DNA from 2 places in the Undibacterium sp. SXout20W genome. Region 1 is predicted to be linked to the other one. Evidence: riboswitches for the same ligand, from Rfam matches in the RefSeq annotation. Region 1 holds a riboswitch; the other holds the start of a gene.

What was found. Region 1 has a riboswitch for cobalamin ahead of bluB (5,6-dimethylbenzimidazole synthase). Riboswitches for the same ligand answer to the same signal wherever they lie in the genome.
Region 2: it holds a riboswitch for cobalamin, as region 1 does, so the genes downstream of both, ACO0K1_RS01135 (TonB-dependent receptor domain-containing protein) here and bluB (5,6-dimethylbenzimidazole synthase) in region 1, are expected to answer to the same signal.

What each region holds. Positions count from the first base shown of each region.
Region 1 covers NZ_JBMPPH010000014.1:3,346-11,566, forward strand. The annotation lists gene ACO0K1_RS09365 (glycosyl hydrolase) at 1-380, opposite strand, end outside; gene ACO0K1_RS09370 (hypothetical protein) at 531-1,739, opposite strand; gene ACO0K1_RS09375 (single-stranded DNA-binding protein) at 1,996-2,316, shown strand; gene ACO0K1_RS09380 (hypothetical protein) at 2,362-2,517, opposite strand; gene ACO0K1_RS09385 (glutathione S-transferase family protein) at 2,677-3,300, opposite strand; gene bluB (5,6-dimethylbenzimidazole synthase) at 3,460-4,233, opposite strand; cobalamin riboswitch at 4,276-4,467, opposite strand; gene ACO0K1_RS09395 (TonB-dependent receptor domain-containing protein) at 4,636-7,146, opposite strand; gene ACO0K1_RS09400 (MFS transporter) at 7,673-8,221, opposite strand, start outside.
Region 2 covers NZ_JBMPPH010000001.1:226,393-234,613, forward strand. The annotation lists gene ACO0K1_RS01135 (TonB-dependent receptor domain-containing protein) at 1-1,511, opposite strand, end outside; cobalamin riboswitch at 1,678-1,958, opposite strand; gene ACO0K1_RS01140 (PilZ domain-containing protein) at 2,159-2,512, opposite strand; gene ACO0K1_RS01145 (histidine phosphatase family protein) at 2,645-3,190, opposite strand; gene ACO0K1_RS01150 (adenosylcobinamide-GDP ribazoletransferase) at 3,193-4,029, opposite strand; gene cobT (nicotinate-nucleotide--dimethylbenzimidazole phosphoribosyltransferase) at 4,010-5,044, opposite strand; gene ACO0K1_RS01160 (diacylglycerol kinase) at 5,075-5,473, opposite strand; gene ACO0K1_RS01165 (IclR family transcriptional regulator) at 5,914-6,687, shown strand; gene ACO0K1_RS01170 (DUF2845 domain-containing protein) at 6,827-6,961, opposite strand; gene lepB (signal peptidase I) at 7,002-7,682, opposite strand; gene gap (type I glyceraldehyde-3-phosphate dehydrogenase) at 7,845-8,221, opposite strand, start outside.

The DNA.
Region 1 (8,221 bases):
TCTGGCCAGTTGCGCAAAGCTTGTTGAACAGAAATATCCGATTGTTTGGAATTGTCTGGTTCATTAAAGCCGAGTACTTCATCGCTATGCACTGATTTATCCAGAGTGCGCAAAGAAAAAATCATCGGCACAAATTTGATAGGCGTTTTAATGTCAGTACTCGCGCCCCAGTTGTAGAACCAATGGACGTTTAAGGCCTGGAGTTGTTTTTCACCGCGCCCTTCTTTTTCTACCAGTCCTACGCCTTTTTTATCACCATGCGCTTGATGAGATTCATGGGATTCTTGTGAACCATGCGATTTTTTCTCATGGGCAAAACTGTGCATTGTTGCACTGAATAGGGCAACCGCGACAAGCAGACGTTTAGCGAAATTTTTCATGGCGTAAATTGAAAATAGACATATTCACTGGTAAGCGACGCAACCCTGTGCTGACAAGCCTGACAATGTTTACAAATCAATATTTGCATAACAATGTTTGCATCAAAATTATATTGTGCCGTAAAAAAGCAGCTTAACGACAAACATCCTCTACACCATCATCGACGCACTCTTGGGGCTGCGCAACAAATCGGTCAATACTTTCCAGCGTAAATCCTGATCCTGTGTTCCTGCACGTCGTTCTATGTAGGCTTGCACCACATCTTGCCCGAGATTATAGTTAATGACATAAGAGCGTAAATTTTCGATAAATCGAATACGTTGTGCAGAACGATCGGCATCTGACAAACTATATTTCATCAACATCGCTATCGCAGTCTCACGATTAATCTCACCATCGAGATACTGCTTGGCTACCATATTGCCCACATAGGATAACTTTTGCAGCACCGCCTGTATTTGGTAATAGCGTTCCGCTTTGTCAGGATCAATACCGGCTAAGGGAAACAAAATTTCTTTCTCGAATTTCATCCGCTCGGCATGAGGGAATGCGACTTCGATGCCGTAATTAGCACTCCCTTCGGCCAAAAATGACATGGGTGAATATAAAGGATAAATCGCGTATTCAATCCAGCCTTTTTGTTTGACCAGTTCATTTTCTATCAACACGTTAAACACATGGTGTCCCGGATATGCCTCGTGACTGGCCAGATCAATCGCACGACTAATAAACATCGGGAAATCTGTATTAACCTCGATCAGGCTATGGCTGTTACCCTTATACCAGTTGTATGCGCTCCAGACTTTATCTGTAACATAAGCAATCTGAAAACTTTCGTTTTCCGGCAAGACAATGTACTTGCGGGTACGCGCGCGCGCCTCGTTAATTGCAGCAGTAAATACCGCGTCTAATTTTTCTCGTGGAATCTCGAATTGCTTGTTATAGCTTGACAGCCGTTGGTTCAACTCGCCACCACCGGGTAACAAATTTTCAAGCTCGGTCAAGGTGACGTCCAAATCAGCCGGGGTTAGCGCTGGTGATACGGCATCATACAAAACTTGCGATTCATCATCAAAAGCCAAAGTATGTCCTGCAAGATGACCTAAATGCGCACGAACTGCGTCAACTTGCAGCAACAGGAAAGCTTGCCGTTCGACTTCACTCGGCGGCGCTGCAGGTAATGCTTTAGCATTTTTCAGAAGCTCGTCAGCGGACACCAACAACTCGGCAAGGGGCTGCTTTTGTACGTTATTACGCCATTCAGCGGGACCAATGTAGGCATCCACATAACTATCGTCGTGTTGCCCGGTTGCAAGCACTAATTTGACATAGGCTTCAGCGATTTGATTAATATTCATTCTTTTTCACTTCACAAAAAATTTTAGCAACGCAACAAAAAGCAGCGGCTGACGACGATGGAAAAATAAAAGAATAAAGCATACTGACCGTTTATGCTGAGATTTACGCTCTATCGAGCGGAGATTCATTGCATTATTTCGCGATACAGCGTCTAATTCGCTGGCTTATTAAAATGCAATATTTTCTGCTTATTTTTTCTACTTATTTTTCTACTTATTTTTCTACTTATTTTTCTACTTATTTAACTGACAAACAATGATAGACGCATTAATTTCTGGACGCATTTACGGCCGTGCTGATGAACGTAGCGGCCAAGGAGGCTCACTTTATGTTACGTGCAAAGTAAAGGCGATGACGGACGAGGGTGATACGCTGATATGCAACGTGATTGCTTTCAACGACAAAGCGCGTAGTACGCTCTTAGACTTAGAAGATGGTGAAAGCATTTCGCTATCAGGTGCTTTAACACCCAAAGTCTGGATCGATAAGCAAGGTAAAGCCAGACCCGCTATTGATCTGATTGCCCATGTGGTGATGAGCACACATTTACCAACGCGCGAAACGGATTTTGAATAATTGCGATGTCGCGTTATCTTAGATACTCGTGTGCCGACCATCAATTTATTTTTCGTTGACTCTGGTTGCTAATAAACTCATACCCAGACCAGAAAACGTCACACCAGAGATTTTATTCAACATTCCGGCGAGTTTAGATGAGTTAGAAATCGTTCGCAGTACACCTGGTTCCAACGAACAACATGCGGCCAGTGATGCCACTAAAAATCTGCCACATGGAGAAATCCACGCTCATGACCTCTTGAGCTTGATGTCATGAAGCGGACATCAATTCCTGCGACATCACCATGTTGCAGTTTTTAATGGATGCATGGAATCATTCATACGCCTGCATGAAGTTAGTCTCAGAAACCTTCAGAATTACGGCAGGCCGTTACGTCCGTGCTGCATAAAAGCGGCGCGCAAACTTAGGCACTCATAATACGCCTTCACCGCGGGTAGTTCTGGCCGCTCCATGTCCATAGAAAACCACCGATGTGTCGATAATCCCAACACGATATCCGCAAGTGTAAATTCAGTACCAGTGACGAATGCGGCACTTTTTTGTAACTGCGCTTCGAGAATTTCCATATGCCGATTCCAGTTCTGTATGCTGGCGGCAATCGCTTGGGCATCGGCGTGTGCCGGACTTTTTCTCACTAATGCCATAAACGCGTAGCGCCAGGAATTATTGAGTTCTGTCGCTTGCCAATCCATCCATTGCTCCACTTTGGCACGCGCTTGAGGATCAACTGGAAGCAAATCGCTGCGTCCATATTTACCCGCCAAATAGCGGCAAATCGTATTCGACTCCCACAGTACAAAGTCGCCATCCCGAATCACAGGTACCATTGCATTCGGATTTAATGCCATAAATTCTGGCGTGTTGACTGCCATTGCACCCGCCCCAAATTCCTCTTGATTAAAAGGTAGCTTAAGTTCAGCGCACGTCCACAACACTTTGCGAACGTTGATCGACGGTGATTTTCCTAAAATAGTCAGCATGATGCGAAGATTCCTTATTAGACATTAAAAATATTTTCTACCTGCAGTTCTTCAAAATTGCATTTATTTAACATCGCGTTTATTTAACATCGCGTTTATTTAATATCGAATTTATTTAACATCCCGTTTAATATGCGTAAGCACCATGGTATGGTATTTTTATTTCACAGCAGGTCTAGCGGCCCGGCTGGCGATTTCTTGGGCAACAAGCTGTTCTCGTTGCAGATGGGCAATCAACGGCTGGCCAGGATCTCTATGCCCCCATTGATCGAAATATACTAAATCTTCAATCGGAAGACGTGGCAACCAACCTTTGCTTTCTAGTTCAGGTTTAGGATAAAAATGACTGACATAGCCAACACACAAATAAGCAATTGGTACAATATGCTGTGGAATGCCAAGCGCAGCTTGTAACTCATGCTCATGAAAAATACTCACCCACCCTACACCTAAACCTTCAGCGCGAGCGGCTAGCCAGAGATTTTGTACAGCGCATACGCTACTGTATAAATCCATGGTTTTCATGTGGGTACGACCAAGTACCACGCTGCCAGTACGCTCACGATCACAGGTAATGCAAATTCCAAGCGGTGCCTCCCTTATACCTTCGAGCTTGAGATGTTGATAGCTATTACGTTTATCCCCCTCAAACATGGTCAAGGCTTCGGCATTCGCCGATTTATATGCTTGCTGAACACGTTGTTTGACTTCATCTGATTTCACCAATAAGAAATTCCATGGCTGCATAAAGCCAACAGAGGGTGCAAAATGTGCCGCGCTTAAAATACGGCTGAGAACCGCATCATCGACAGCGTCTGGCAGAAATTGACTACGGACGTCACGTCTGGAAAAAATAGTATGATAAATCGCGTCTCGTGCTTCTTGCGAAAAGGCGTGAGCTTCCACGCCCTTAGAAATTGGGTTTGTTTGCATGAATTCCCCTAATGCAAATGAATGGGGGAGCCTGACCAAGCTCCCTGGAAAAGATGTCAGGCCGGTCTTCTGACTCAGATTCATTTGACATTGGCACCTTCCCGCAACCCGATGGTCGCAGTGGCAATTCACCAATGTCATCCTCTTTACAGCGTTGGGCACGTGGCGGATTTACACCGCCTTCCCGATTCTCCCCACCATGAAGGTCGGGGGACCTGAACCGCGCGATGATGTAACGGATGGGCGGCGCTTGTCAAGCACTGGAAGCAACTATCGAGCAATGAACAACTTACAGCGAAAAATAAAAAAACCGGATCAACTAATCAGTTGATCCGGGAAACGGGTAAAACCAAAAAAAAAGAAACAAAAAATTAAAAAATGAAAAAAAGTCAGTAATACCGATTAGAAGCGATACGTTACTGACGCTTCGATAGCGCGACCAAAAATAGGCCGCGCCATGATCACGCCAGAAGTCGTGCCAAGAACGCGGGAATCGCCTTCCGTCAAACCTAAAGTATTGTTTAAGTTCGTACCGGTTAAGCGGAATTCCAACTTATCACCAACCACGGCCAGAATACCGGCATCTAATGTATTGTAGGACGGTAATACTTGCTGATTTTGGATATCCGAATAGCGCTTACCGATATAGCTATAGGTACCGTACATTTTGATCGAGCCCCATGAAGTCGGAACACGGTAACTTGGCGTCAATCGTGATTGAAACTTAGGTTGGCGTTGCAATTGATTACCGTTATCGCTGGTACCTGTTGCACTATCAACACCTTGAAAACCGGTATATTTACCGTCTTCATAGTCTCCAGAGAATGCCAATTGGAAATTAGTGAACGGACGCCATGCGCCTTCAAACAGGACACCGTTAGTGCGTGACCCATAGTTGTACCACACCGTCGAATTATTACTCAGTATCTGGCTTTGTTGAATGCCGGTAAAGTCCTTGTGGAATATCGATGCATAGATAGAATATTCAGATGTCACGGCCTTAATACCAAATTCATAGGTCTTAATTCCTTGTACAGGCGCTGTCGCGCTACTACCGGCGTCACCACGAATATCGTCAAATTGCGGCATCAGGTGCCCGGAATTAAACCGCGCATACAGATTCACATTGGAAGCAAGCTTATATCCACCTCCCAACGTCAACGAGGTTGCGTGATCCGTCTGTGTCACAGACTGATAGGTACCTGTCAACATGCTTGCGCCTTGGTTATACAGATGCAATGGATTGTTATCGATATTTCCGCTGGTGATATTACCTAGCGTAGCGTTCACCTTTTGCGTCTCGTAGCGTAAGCCAGCATCTAAAGTCAACTGCGACGTTGCCTTCCATTGATCAGCAATGAATAAGGCGGTTTTTTGGCCAGTATAACTATCGTGCTGCGCATAGCCCACCGGACCATCGATACCGTTATTAGAAATAACAGCGCCATTATTCAAGGTCACATTAATAGGTTTTGGATTGGTGGTTGCCGTCATCAATACGCTATTTCCGAGATACCACAAATCATCTGAAGAATAATCGGCCAGGAACGCACCAAAAGTGAATGTGTGATCTTTGATCAATTCTTTACTAAATTTGAGCTCGTCAGTCACCGATTTGATCTTCTTGTCGACATACCAGGCACCTGCGTCAAGTACCTGCTGATTTGGGTCGACGGCGCCACTACCATCTGTATAAGTGGCAAGACCAGTCGTCGCTTTACCTGCGGCAGTCACTGCGCCACTATTGCCATTCGCTTTGCTAATTGCGGACGTCAGATAATTGCTCATCGTTTGTGGAACACTGCCCGTAAAGAATGCGTTGGTCTGCATATCACCAGCCACATAATTCAATTTATTGCTGACTTCCCAATCATGAACCTTCTGATTGAAGTCGATACCAAAAGTATGGACATCAGCACCGCGGCCGTTGGCCATATCGATATTTTGCGTCTGCCCTGGTGCGGTTTGTATCATGAAGAATCTTGTCTCATTCCCATACAAGGAACCTGTCAATGGATTAAATCCAGGAAATGCGCCGGTAGGAACACCGCTGGCAGTCGCACTCACTGGGATTGCCGTAAAAAATAAATTTTTATCATTTAATGTCCGCGCATACAACGTGACCTTGCCGTCATCCAGCAAATGCGTCAAAGTGCCTGTCAGTTGATAGCCATCATCCGTTGGAAATTGGCTGTCACGGACACCATTATCGGTGCGATAAAAGCCACCGATAGTCGCAAACCAGCCTTCAGAAATTTTGCCACCGTAGTAAGCATCGTAACGGCGTGAATTCCCTGTCCCAAACGAGGTACGGAATAAACCTTCATCGCCACCTTCGCCTGTTTTAAGGATGAAGTTCATGGTAGCGCCGGGTTGCCCATTTGAGAGAACGGTATTAGGGCCACTGACCAATGCTTCCATGTGATCAATCGTGTCGTCGAGACGAAACATGGAGGAGTTATCCATGAATGATAACGTAGGCGCAGGGAAAATCGGCGCACCATTCAGTTGTATGGTTACATAGTTCGCATCACCGCCGCCAGGGAATCCCGCTACTTCAATATTTGGCCCTGTTTGTCCGCCAGAGGTTTCGGCATACACGCCTGGAACAATCTTAAAGAGATCAGCAGTCGACAATGGTGCGGCTTCTTTAATTTGCTCTTCCGTCGCAGTCGTAATTGAGTATGGTGCATCCACTTTACGCAGACCGCGTCCAAGCGCGCTGCCGGTGACGACCACTTGTTGTGCTTCAGTTGGCTTATTATCGGTAGCAACAACCGCGCTACTGACGTCGTTCGTGCTTATTGCATTGGCGGTAGGGTTGACTGAAGCATCAGCGGCACTGGCCTGATTAATCAGACTGAGCACAGCTAGTGTAATGCTCGAAAGTAAAAAGGGACGATGTACTTGCATGTGAAGTCTCCATATATTTAAAAAAGGCGGCTCTATACTGAGCCTTGGTAGTACTAAGAAAAACGTCACATGACGCATTCTCATTGTGATGCAAAAAGCAAAGCGCTCACTGCTCTTGCTTCGTTCTTACTGTGTTCTTGTTTTGTTCTTACTTTGCTTTGATTCTGCTTTGATTCTGCTTAACTCTGCTTCGACTCTGCTTTGACTCTGCTTTGACTCTTTACTGATGGTGCATTTATTTCGATCTGCTTTGTCTTGAAGATTTCTCATCACAGTGCAAGTTTCATGCGGCAGACTGTGTTTTATTCATCAAGGTTTAGTACTGGTTTCAATGGCGGCCAAATAAATAATCTATTGACGGTAAGCATATTGAAACAGCCAATGTTATCGATGTCAATCATAAATTGTTATCGATAACAATTTTAATCACAATGATGTTGCTTTGATGCTGAATAGTTTCATGGGCACAATTACATCGTATAGAAAAAGACTCTGAATAATTTGTATTTATTTCCCATTCACACACTCACGTCGTGCCAAATACCATAGCAGAAGATGTTTTCCTAACGTCTAATGCTCGCTTAAAAAATAGTAAGGCAGGCACCATTACACTCAACGGTATTAAGGTCAGATAGAACGCCGTTTGCCCACTAAAATGGGCAAACACCAGCCCGGTAATCAACGACCCTGTTGTCCCACCCAAAGCAGAAAAAATCACAATCAAACCCGTCATCGCGGCATGTTGATAGGTTGGCAAGGCACTCAGAATCAAAGAATTAATCACCGGATAAATAGGCGCCATAAAAAGCCCGATCAACGGGAAAATAAATGCCGCCAATGGAGCATTTCCCCAACCTGTGACCGCAGACATATTTATTTCGCGGGTCAGTGGCAACGTGAGCAAGATCAAACCCGCCATCAAACACAAGCAGCCACTTAACATCGTGTACCAATGTATCTTTTTAAGAAGCAATCCAAATCCCATCCGCCCTACCGCGCTTGATGCAGCAAGAATGCTCGTCATTTGCACAGACAAGCTCAGTGGGAGCTTCATGATTTCATTATTAAAAGTTGG
Region 2 (8,221 bases), on a different contig from region 1:
AATGCCAGATCACCCAAATGGGTATTCGCACCCAAGGTCACGCCTGACATAGTGGCTTTATCAACGTTGTAGGCGCAACCATATGGATGGGTGGCCTGCTGGACCGGGCATACATTCGTGCTCACTAACAAATTTGTCGCTTTATTCTGATAATAAACCGCGCTCAATTGGCTACTACCTTGCTCATAGTAAATACCGACTTCCGCATTTTTTGCCTTTTCAGGCTGGTTGGCAGTGATGCCATAACCTGGATAGTAAAGTTCATTAAATGTCGGCGCGCGGAAACTCGAACCGTAACTGGCATTCACACGCCAATCTGCAGTCAGACGATAGCCATACGCCAGGCTACCCGTCGTAGTTGAGCCGTACACGGAGCTATTATCATTACGAACGCTGACACTCGCGAGATGAGCATCTTGCTTCCATAGGTAGGATGCGGCGACTGAATTGGTCGTCCGATTCTGATTCAAGGCGGCAGTTGAACCCCTGACTTTTTCCTGACGGCTTTCAGCAATCACCTGCAGTACGTCTTTGCCGAGGCGAATATCATTTTGTAAGCTGAACAGATTCTGATGGGTATCAATCTGACTTTGCCCATACGACGCATCGGTATAACCAAGCGTATTCGATTGAGCAACTTGCAGGTTAGTTGTCCAGATATCGCTGATTTTTACTTTGCCATACGCGGCGATCGTTTGTAACTGTTCGATTGTGTGATCATCATAGGCTGAACCTGCATCGAACTGGGCATTCAGGCGGCTTTGCATGAATTTCACACCGGCTTCATAGCCTGGTGCGAGTTGCCAGTTAAAACTACCGCTAGCACTATCGAGCTTATAGCCGTCATGGTCCGGGTTATAGCTATATATTCCAGCATTCGGATTAGTCGCAGAAAAACCGATATTGTTTTCATGACCGACGTTCAAAGCATAATTAAATTCATTGCCAGACGAACCCGCAACACCCGCCTGCATTTTCCGCAAGCCATAACTACCAGCGCCAAAGGATGCGGTCATTGCTGCAGGGCCATTGCCTTTTTTGGTGAAAATCTGAATCACACCACCCATTGCATCGGCGCCATATAAACTCGATAGAGGGCCATAAACAATTTCGATGTGATCGATCTGGCTCAGTGGGATAGTTTCCCAGCTGGCACCGCCAACTGTTGAAGAACTGTAGCGTACACCGTCAATCAAGACCACATTTTGCGCATTACTGCCACCACGCATTAACACAGAAGACGTGGTACCCGCACCACCGTTACGGGAGATTTCAATCCCACGTTGTTGTTGCAATAAATCAACTAAGGATTCGGAACCAGCTTTTGCAATTTGTTCTGAAGTAATAATGACATTGTCGGCCAAGACGTCTTTTGCCAGCTGAACTTGGCGTCCAGCTGTAACAACAACGTTTTGTGCACTACTGTCTGTTATCGATTGAGCGAATACTGCGGACGGAAAAGCAGCAGCCAAAGCCATCGTAATGGCGAGAGGTTTTAATACAAAATTCATGATAAGAAATTAAAATGGTCAAGCAACCAACGTCCCCGTAGGTCACTCAGAACAAAGCAATTACAAGGCAGAGAACGTCGAACCCGATAACTGAAACTGATAGCGATCAAAAAGTCGCAAGATATCAAGCTTCAGACATAAGCCAACAACGAAAATCCCCGTTCGTATTACTTCACGTATTCTGGCCGGTATCCGGGCTGACAAATATCACCATCTGACCTTCCCATGCAAACAAGCACAGTGGTATTGCAAGATAGCTGGCTAAACACTAGATTTAGCAATTTGTACACCGTTGCGGGGGCAGCACATTTTTGCAACTTACTACAGCTATTCGCGGGCGCCAAAACAACTTAGCCACCCCTCGAACTCATGCATAAAGTACATCATGTTTCCCGTTTAACCGCAGACATGGACATGTCTGCGAGCACCAAAACCCCGTCATTCTATAGGTCGAAGGCGCAAGCGGCAAGAAGAGTTATGGCATTGAAGCGCCGTTCAGCAGGACGTCGTCGCGCCTCGTGGCTTGAATAGTAGTGCGCTTAGTAAGCAGAAATAAGCAGAAATACGCAAAAATAAACAGGAAAGCGTTTTTTCCAGTAGCGTTGAATGCGGCTAAATCAATTTATTTACCGGGCTTAAACCATTATTTACACAACAGTGGCTCTTTGATTTGCCATCGATACCCAGGCACTGATCAACTCGGCATCCGAACCCGGCAGGCCGGCTAATGCCACGCCAACCCGATAATTATCACCACTCAACACGACGTGTTTAACCTCACATTGACAACTCACACGTACCAATTCTGAACGCGCTACCAGTGACGGAACTTCTATAAGCAAGGGGTAGATCTTACCCGGGGATAAGGCTTGCGAACATTCAAGTAACAAGCCGGTTTTAGAGATATTAATGGCCTTACACAATAATAGACGCCCATCCTTGAGCTTGACGCCAGCGCGCCATGTCACGTTGATTCGTGGTGCTCTTCTTAACTCTATCATTGACCTTACACCTGTCGTCAGGTACGACATTTACGATAAAAATACGCGTTAAACTCATCTGGCGGGAATTTTACAACACCGATCAAAGAAGCGCAGATGTTGACGAATATATACAAAAAAACAATATTAGTACTACAACAGGATTTTTATTTCAGTGCAAGAAGCAAATTCAATTTTTTGCGCCAATTGTGCAACTCGTTGCGCTAAGTCGACAGAAGTATTTCCTGGCTGCAAGGCCAATAAGATTTTAATGACGCCAGCATGGCAGACGAGCACCGATTGTTCATGCGCATTTTTTTGCAAATCTGAAACAAAGGCTAATACACGCGCCGCCATTTGTAATAAAGTCTCGTTGCCACCAGGAGCGTAATTGACGACATCCGCCGCCCAAGAATCGATTTCCGAACGCGGGATATGGTCCCAGGCCTGCATTTCCCAATCACCAAAATTTAATTCCATCAGACGATCATCAACGATGGGGTGAGGATGCAGCTTCTGTGCGAGTTTCAAACAACGGGATAAGGGACTGCTATAGACGGGAACAGAATCAGGCCATCGACCTTGGAGATGCGCCGCTAAGAGGCCTACGTCCTGATCCCTCACCGCGATTTCACTCTGACCGTAGCAAATGCTGGTGCCAATCACAGGTGCTGTGTGGCGAATCAAATACAGCTTCATCCTCAGGAAGGCACATGTGCCAGCAGGCCGAGATAAAAGACCACTTCAGTTAATTGCTGTACAGCGCCCAAACAATCACCGGTATAGCCGCCGATGCGCTTCACAAATAAACGCGCAAACCAAAATGCTGCCAACGACATGAGAATCAATGCGGGCAACAGACGCTCCAAAATCACTGGTTGCCACAATAAAATGGCGCCTAATGGTACAACGACGCTCAGACAAGCAACGCCGAAATCATTGGAACTCATATGCTGCGCAAGCGGTTTCGCTTTACCATCTTCTTTGACGTAAGTAAGCAACCAAATCAAGCTGCAAGATAAGAGCCGCGACAATGCATGTGCCAGCAGCATTGCCGGAACAACCAAGACCATCGGCAAGCTCACAAGCAGCACAAATTTAAACAATAACATGAGGCAAATACCAATAGCGCCATAAGCTCCAATGCGCGAATCTTTCATGATGGTCAGCACACGTTCTGGCGTCACACCACCTCCGAAACCATCACACACGTCAGCAAAACCATCCTCATGAAATGCGCCAGTCACCCAGATACCTGCGGCCATCGACATCACCAAAGCAACTGCGTTTGGCCACCATTGCGACGCCGCCACATAGACACCACTCACCACCCCGCCAACAACCCACCCCACCACCGGAAAATAGCGGGACGCCTGATGCAACCAGTTGGCATCAAATCCTACCCATTGCGGAATTGGTATGCGGGTAAAGAACTGCAGCGCGATAAAAAACAATCGCAGCTGATGCAGACAGTATTGGCGTAGCTGAACGATCATGAATTTGACATAGCCATTTGACTTAGTCTCCAGTTTTTTCACTAACTTGCGCGGAGCCAAACGTTGCCATCTGGTTCAGAAAGTTCACAGCGGCTTGCACGAGCGGATAGACTAACGCTGCACCAGTGCCCTCACCTAAACGCAAATCCATCTGCAACACGGGTTTCACCCCAAGAGCACTGAGCATACGTGCGTGGCCACTTTCATCAGATTGGTGTGAAAACACGCAATAGTCCAATACTGCCGGCTCAATTCTGGCCGCCACCAGCAATGCACTCGTCACAATAAAACCATCGATCAGCAACACCATTCTACGCTCGGCTGCCGCCAGCATTGCGCCAACCATCATGGCGATTTCAAAGCCACCAAAACAAGCCAAGACATCGTATGGTTGGTGCATCTGTGAATGGAAGGCGACCGCCGCTTCGATGACTGCTTGTTTATGCAGAATTCCTGCGGTATTTAAGCCCGTCCCAGCACCAACACAAGCCGCCACAGGTACGTCAGCTAACTTGTGCATCAACGCCGCTGCTGCCGTCGTATTTCCAATTCCCATTTCACCAAAACCGAGGACATTGCCAGACAACGCAGCCACCAAATCGCGTCCACGTTGTAGCGCAGACTGACACTGCGCCAACGTCATCGCAGGCTCTTTGGCAAAATTACGGGTGCCAGAGGCGATTTTGCAATCATGAAGCCCTTCGCGCGGTCCAAATGCATGATTAACGCCTGCATCAACGATCTGCAGCGCGATCCCATTTTGCCGTGCAAATACGTTGATTGCCGCACCACCAGCCAAAAAATTCTCGACCATCTGCCACGTAACATCTTGCGGAAAAGCAGAAATACCCTCAGCAACCACGCCATGGTCACCTGCAAATACCATTATTGCCGGCGTTTGCAAAACCGGTGTTACGGTTTGTTGTATCAAACCGATCTGCATCGCCAATTGTTCCAGTCTTCCGAGACTACCTAAAGGCTTGGTCTTGTTGTTGATGGCATTTGCCAGCGCGGATTCTAACGCCGCATTCTTTGTTGCACTAATTCTTGCCGTCATAAATATCAGTAAAATATCAGTAATTAAGATTCAATAATAAAAGCGGTTTAATAAAATGACCGACCACGTGGCAACCGCGATTATTAATGTCAGCAAGACTGCTGCACTGCCAAAATCTTTCGCATTTTTGGATAAGATGTGACGTTCTAAGGAAACCCTGTCTACGACTGCCTCGATGGCAGAATTCAGCAGCTCCACAACAAGGATCAGCAGCAGAACGGCGATCATCATTAATTTTTCAAAAGCCGACACGGGCAAAACCAATGCCGTCAATATACCGATGATAACGAGTACCAATTCCTGCCTGAATGCATGTTCATTTTTCCAGGCAGACTTAAACCCATCAATAGAATAAAAAAATGCGGAAAAAATACGTTTCAGACCGCTCTTACTTTTAAATTCACTAATTGCTTGCTCTTTGGCTGGCATGGTTCATCCTTAAAACTTGAGGCTTCTATCTGGCGCGACAGAATCATTCACCACGTTTAACGTGTCGGCATTCGCTTCAATACAGGTCAATAAACCTACTTCCTGAGGATACAGCGAGCTTATGTTGCCGCGGAATTTTACATGACAAAGCTGGCTAGCTAGTCGGGTTTATTGTGCTAATTTGTTTGCCAACAGGTGGATTAAGATAAAATTTGCAGAAAACGCAATGAAATCAGTTAAATGTGCTACCCATGACATATTGCACCGCATCTAATTACGATAAAAATAAGCAGAATATTTCTTAAAAATTTTCAAAATTGCATTATTTTTGACATAATTGTTGTGTGATTGTCTAATTGATTTGCAATTTATAACACGAATCAATGACTAACTTTTCACATTGTGGTATAACATTTGTATTGCATTGCACCACAGGTAATATGAAAATCGACGCTCCAGCTACAGATAAAACTTCTATTCAGGTGATAGAACGCATGGTTTCTCTGCTTGATGCGCTCTCGCGCTATCAAGATCCAGTGAGCCTGAAGGAACTCGCAATCGTGACGGGACTGCACCCATCTACTGCCCACAGGATATTAAACGACCTCGTAACCACCCGCTTTGTTGACCGTGCTGAAACCGGCTATTACCAATTGGGAATGCGTTTGCTGGAGTTGGGAAATATCGTCAAAAGCCGCTTAAATGTGCGAGAAGCTGCACTCGACTTTATGCGCGCATTACATCGTCAAACCAGCCAGACCATCAATTTATCGGTGCGCCAGGGTGATGAGATCGTCTATATTGATCGCGCTTACTCAGAACGTTCCGGAATGCAAGTGGTACGAGCGATTGGCGGACGCGCGCCACTGCACCTGACCTCAACCGGAAAATTGTTTTTGTCGCTGGATGAGCCGAAAGCAATTCGTGCCTATGCAACCCGCACCGGGCTGGCTGGTCATAATAAAAATTCAATCACCGACTTGGCTAAGCTAGAAAAAGAACTGGCAGAAGTCCGTGCTAGTGGCTTTGCCCGAGATAATGAAGAGCTGGAACTCGGCGTACGCTGCATGGCAGCAGGAATACGAGACGATAGCGGGAAAATGATTGCGGGCTTATCGATTTCTGCGCCCGCAGATCGCTTGCAAGAAGATTGGCGCGCCAATTTGACCGAGACTGCATTACAAATTTCTATTGCCCTTGGCTACACGCCATAAGAACGCGTATAAAGAACTGATGAACTGAAATTATAGTTAAGCAGCGCACGAGCGGTCGTGCACTGCTTTCACACTGCGCTGGTGCTGAGTTAGCAGCCTTTAAAGCCTGTTCTACGGGTTTGCAAAAACGATCTCAGCTTCATGGTTCCCAACACTTCTGCGATACAGAGGCTTTGTCTTCGCCTATCCGTACCACATCCTTTTTACACCGAAAGGTATCGCTGGACGCTGCCATACAATCGGCGCCATCGACCAGGGTATCAAGCCAGGCCATTTAATTTCAAGTTCTTACACGCACCAGAGAAAAGTTTGCGTCACACTTTCGCGCCAAAACGTTCCATCCTTGGCAAATAATAATGATCGCCATTGAGTGAAAACATCAAGTGCTTGACCTGACCCGTGATTAACTCACGTTTTACCAAGCCGATGTAGCGCGAATCCTTACTGTTATCGCGATTGTCGCCCAGCATCATATAGTGACCTTCTGGCACCGTCACTGGCGCAAATGTCCGCATCGCGGAGCGCTCTGGCATCACGATAATATTGTGATCGAGGCTGCCTAAACGCTCTTTAAATACCAATTGTTCACCTGAAAATTCACGTTGTGGCGTCAGGTGATCGGTGCTTGGCGCAGAGATTGGTTCGTAATTTGCCGACTGTCCATTGATATACAGATGCTCATTTCGCATTTCAACAACATCCCCCGGCACAGCCACCAGCCGCTTCACCAGTCGCACTCCATCTTCTGGCGAGGTAAAGGTCACAACGTCACCGCGCTGTGGATCATTCAAGTGTTTAACGACAACATCAGTAAACGGGACTTTGAGGTCGTAAGCAATGCGATCACATATGACACGATCGCCTTCTAGCAAGGTTGGGTACATTGAACTGGATGGAACTGAATAATAATCAGCAACAGCGCTCCTGACCAATACCATCCCCATCATGAAAACCAAAAAACCTTTATTTTCAGCAATCATTTTTTTAATATTCATTGTCGCTACTCCTCTGTCTCATGCAACTGTAAATGCACCTGTAAATGCAGAATTAAAGCCAAAATTGAAGCCAAAATTAAATTTTTGACCGTTTAATCTCTTTTTGGACAAAAAAATACCCCGAAAGTTCGGGGTATTTTTCAAACTCTGAAAGAAACAGAATTATTTTGCGTTCATCAATGCAACAGTTGTGTCCAACATACGGTTGGAGAAGCCCCATTCGTTGTCGTACCAGCTGGAAACTTTCACCAGACGACCATTTACTTTAGTCAATGTTTCGTCGTAAGTAGAAGAAGCTGGGTTGTGGTTGAAGTCAACGGACACCAACGGTGCTGTGTTGTAATCCAGAATACCTTTCAACGCGCCTTCGGATGCTTCTTTCAGGACTTTGTTGATCTCTTCAACGGTTGTGTCGCGTTTAGCGATGAACGTCAGATCAACCACAGAAACGTTGATGGTTGGAACGCGCATTGCGTAACCATCCAGTTTGCCGTTCAATTCTGGCAATACCAGGCCAACTGCTGCCGCGGCACCTGTTT